DNA from 2 places in the Lacticaseibacillus styriensis genome. Region 1 is predicted to be linked to the other one. Evidence: predicted binding sites of a transcription regulator. Region 1 holds the regulator's gene; the other holds the start of a gene.
What was found. Region 1 encodes HrcA, which represses chaperone genes, less so after heat shock. Its sites were predicted from a motif close to TTAGCACTCNNNNNNNNNGAGTGCTAA; they were not measured.
Positions count from the first base shown of each region.

Region 1 (2,398 bases):
CCAAAACCGCAACAGCTGAGTTGGTGGTTCCTAAGTCAATACCAATAACTTTACTCATATTGTTATACCTTCTTTATTTTCAGTTTAATTATTTAGCAACAACGACCATAGCAGGGCGTAAAACGCGATCTTTGAGATAATACCCTTTTTGCAGGACCTGAGCGACAGTATCAGCTGCGTGTTTGTCATCAGCCGCGACTGTTTGTACAGCCTGTTGGGTATTCGGGTCGAATTTTTCACCGGTGCCATCAATAGCAGTGATGCCGTTCTCCTTCAAAGCACGCTCCAAATGGTCATAAACCATCTGGACACCTTTTTTCAGTGAAGCAGCACTATCATCTTTGGCCTCGGTTGCAAGCGCACGTTCAAGATTATCGACAACTGGCAAAATCGCCTTTGCTAACTTCTGGCCGTCGTACTTCAGCATCTTCTGTTGCTCTTTTTCGAACCGATGATTCATGTTTTGAATCTCCGCGGCTGCTCGCAGATATTTATCTTCAAATTCATCACGTTCTTTCTTCAACTGTTCACCGTCATGTTGGCTGGTTTTCAGTTGATCATTGAGATCAGCGATGCTTTCTTTCAGAATTTCTTCTTTAAGCGAAGATCCTGACGTTTCAGCAGGTTGCTTTGCCTGTTTGGCGGTATCTGCCGCGGTTTGCTTTGCTTTTTTCTCTGCCATGGTATCCTCCCTTTAAACCATATTTGCCAGTCGTCATGAAGCAACGCTAGCAAATATTTTTTAATATTCATTGATCAAAGTTGGCATAATAATCCGTCAACCGTTTTGCCAGCTCTTCACGGAAAACATCCAGCAGTCCGATCATTTTCGAATAAGGCATCTGTGTCGGGCCTAGCAAGGCGATCATCCCGGTGCCGTGATCACCAACATCGTAGCTAGCGGTGATCAAACTGAGGTTGGCCAAATCAATTGGCTTAAGCTCCGGCCCCAAACGTACTTGAACCGGCGTTTGGCGAATCGGTCCGCCAAGCAGTTCCGTCAGATCACCGTGATCAGCGTCAATCAATGACATAATCTTTTTCAGTTCATGGATATCGGAATCGCCTAGGTAATCCATCAGATTCAACCGTCCGCCAACGTAAAAGCGCTCGGACGCAGCTGATTTCAAAACGTTACCAAAGATATCCAAGAAGCCTTCAGGACTGGTCAGATACTGCATTAACATCGAAGGCACATCGGTTTTCAGCCGCTGTGCAACTTGAATTAATGGCAGTCCAACGAGTTGATCATTGACAATTCGAATCGCCTTTTCAAGCTCATCGGATGAGATGTTTTGCGATACGGTAAAGACCTGGTTTTCAATGTTACCGTTATTCGTGACCAAAATCGCCATGACTTGGTGATTGCCTAATGGAACAAGGCGAAAACCTGTCAGCTTGATATTGGTTACTTCAGGTCCCAAGCTAATGGCCGTGTAACTCGTCAGATTGGACAAAATTTGCGCACTTTGCGCGACAATCTCATCCATCTTATTGTATCGCTGGCTAAATGCCTGCTTGATAGTCGCCAGTTCTTGATGCGAAACACGCACCGGTTCAACAAGGTGATCGAGATAATAACGATAGCCTTGCGTTGACGGTACACGCCCGGAACTGCTGTGGGTCTTGGTGATCAAACCGGCATCTTCTAGCGACGCCATATCATTACGGATTGTGGCGGAACTGACATGAATGGGCAGCTCGCGCATCAATCGCTTTGAACCAACCGGCTCTCCGCTTTCAGTAAACAGGCGGATGATTTCTTTTAAGACGAGCACTTGCCGTTTCGTCAACATTTTCTCACCTCACCTTTAGCACTCGTTTCGCGCGAGTGCTAATACACTGAATAATATACCAAGCACCGTTAGCAAAGTCAAGGCGACATTGCTAAAATCTTCAGTGTTTTCGGTGTTTCTAGCCAGTGGCGGCCATTTTTTCAAGAAAAAAGAGCCGTTTAAATAAGCGGCTCGTCAAGCAAAAACTGTTGAAAGACTTCGTTACCTAAAAACTTGCCCTTGTTGGTCAGCCGAATGAAGCCATCATTGCGCTGTAACAAGCCTTGGCTTTCCAACTCAGGTACGGTCTCGCCATAAACGGCATCAACGGTCAGATGATAGCGCTGATAGAAGCGTTTTTCACTTACGCTGCGCATGGTTCGCAAACCAAGAAACATTTCCTCTTCAATTTGTTCGGACACCGGAACCAAGTGATGGGCCAAAACCGGTAAACGATCGGTGTGAAGCGGCGTAAGGTACTGTTTGATCGGACCATAATTGTGATACCGATCGCGACCAAGATAACCAAACGCACCAGCTCCAAAGCCAAAATATTTGTCATTTTGCCAGTAAAGCAGGTTGTGTTGGCATTGATAGCCATCCTTGGCAAAATTGCTGATTTC
Region 1 covers NZ_CP132483.1:1,589,519-1,591,916, forward strand. Annotated here, with positions in the region: gene dnaK (molecular chaperone DnaK) at 1-58, opposite strand, end outside; gene grpE (nucleotide exchange factor GrpE) at 89-682, opposite strand; gene hrcA (heat-inducible transcriptional repressor HrcA) at 750-1,796, opposite strand; gene hemW (radical SAM family heme chaperone HemW) at 1,955-2,398, opposite strand, start outside.

Region 2 (2,398 bases), 950 kb from region 1:
CCGATTTGGTGGAACGATATTCCGGGGATGCTCAAAGGCTTCATCGACAAGGTAATGAAAGAAGGACCTGGACTGACGCACGTGGTGACCAAACGTGGGGTACAGGGAACGCTAACCAATATCAAAAAAGGATATATCTTAACCACCTCAACATCGCCGACTTTTTACCTACGTTTCTTCTGCGGCAATGCGGTTAAAAAAGTGCTGATTGGAGCGACTCTGAAGCAGCTAGGGATCCGGCATGTTCAGTGGTCGAATTTCGGCGGGATTACCAATTCAACCGAGGGACAACGGCGGCTTTACTTGCAATCCATTGATAAAAAGGCCTTTTGATGCTCTTGTCCGCAGTTAGATTAAAATTTGGTGTGTCAGGGAGGCGTTTAAGTGGTATAACAGAAGTTGAAAGGGTCAAACCTTCTAACTCACACCAAAAAGAGGCGACATCACATGGCATCATTGAGCAAAGAACAGAAGAAAGCTTTGATCGCTAAGGTCGAAAAGGAGCGCCAAGAACATCCTGAAAAGAAGCCTAAGAAGTCAGGTTTCGAAACGATTGACGAAGAAGCAGAACGCCTTGAAAATGAAAACTAATTTTTAGCTAAGTCACGGATCCTAAACAAGAATTTGTTTAGGGTCTTTTTTTGAGCGCGTTATAGAAAACAACAGTCCAAACTATGTTTACAGACAATAGAACCAACACCGAACGCCGCCAAGATCACTTGCCGCCAAAAATACAGGCACTTCGATCCAACAAAGGTATAGGTAAATACACAACCCGAAAACACAATGATGACGCCCCATAACAACTGCAAACCAAACTTTTTTCAAAAAACTTTAGCACTCGGCGTTCACAAGTGCTAATTTGTGGTATAACTATAGGTGGAGCGAGGGAGAAGGAACAAAGGCTCCGGAGCTAAGATCGTTCTCCTGAATCCCCAAAGTCTCTGATTGAAAGGAAGTTATCTGTTATGGCTAATGAAGTTATGAATCGTCGTAATAATGAGTTGATGAATGATGTTAATGATCCGTTCTTTGACAACTTGGCACGTCGGTTCTTCGGCCCGGTATCTGACTGGATGGATTGGGCAACTCCTTCCATTGCCAGCACGGCCGTCAACGGATTGCTGACTGACGTTAAGGAGACCAAGGACGCTTACGAAGTTCATGTTGATGTTCCTGGGATCGACAAGAACAACATCAAGTTGAACTACCATGATGGCATTTTGAGCATCAATGTTCACAAGGATGACATCACAGATCACGCCGACAAGAACGGCAACGTCATGATGTCCGAACGCAGCTATGGCACGATGAGTCGGAGCTATCAACTGCCAAACGTTGATGACAGCAACATCAAGGCAAGCTACAAAGATGGTGTTCTCAACATCACATGCCCAAAGTTGACTGAATCAAAGGAGTCTGGTCACAACATTGAAATTCAGTAATGGATTGAGTAGTGTTTGTCGTCAGGCGGCTCAAGACTCACGAACTGCATCGCAAGCATGATCAGAAGCGGCACCACTGTCGTTGATGGGCAAAACCCAGTAGTAAGCAAAACGAATCGATGAGAATTGCAGCAGTTGCAGTGATCATTGAACCGTAAAAAGGAATCACCTCTGCGATACGTATGATCGTAGGGGTGATTTTTTTGTGAGCGTGAGCCAGCCCGCTTAGAAACCGGAGTGTAAGTGGCCTTGGGCGTGATGGCGGTCTTTGCCATTGCGTCCAAGGTCCTTACACGCAGGTTTCTGGGCTGGCAAGCGCGTTATAGAAAGCGAAACTTAACCATTCCATTGCCTCAAATAGAACAATCCCCATCCAGCCACCAAACAGTTCCCCAACACCAAACTCCATGGTAAGCTAATCCCTATGATGACAAACAACAAATTAATGGATTGGCCGCCAGAAAAAGTAGCGGCGTTTCAACAGGCACTTTTAGATTGGTATGATAGCCATGCGCGGACGCTGCCGTGGCGGCAAGACCACGACCCTTATCATGTGATGGTGAGCGAATTAATGCTCCAACAGACGCAGGTGCAGACAGTTATTCCGTATTACGAACGCTTTATGACACAGTTTCCAACTGTCGAGGCACTAGCCGCGGCGCCGGAAGCCACGGTTTTGAAGGCATGGGAAGGTTTAGGTTATTATTCGCGGGCGCGACGCCTGCAGCAGGCAGCGAAACAAATTGTGAACGATTATGGCGGAAAATGGCCGCAGACGTCAGTCGAGTTACAAACATTGGCAGGCATCGGTCCTTATACAGCCGGCGCGATTGCTTCCATTAGCTTCGGCGAAGTTGTGCCTGCCATTGATGGCAATGCGTTTCGGGTATTTGCCCGCTTGTTCAAAGTGGACGCCGATATCGCGCGGCCGCAAACGCGCCAAGTGTTTTACG
Region 2 covers NZ_CP132483.1:644,120-646,517, forward strand. Annotated here, with positions in the region: gene LACSTY_RS02930 (NAD(P)H-dependent oxidoreductase) at 1-333, shown strand, start outside; gene LACSTY_RS02935 (hypothetical protein) at 448-591, shown strand; gene LACSTY_RS02940 (Hsp20/alpha crystallin family protein) at 969-1,445, shown strand; partial or broken gene LACSTY_RS14720 (hypothetical protein) at 1,439-1,665, opposite strand; gene mutY (A/G-specific adenine glycosylase) at 1,873-2,398, shown strand, end outside.
Region 2: the regulator HrcA is predicted to act here: its motif matches at 835-861, upstream of LACSTY_RS02940 (Hsp20/alpha crystallin family protein).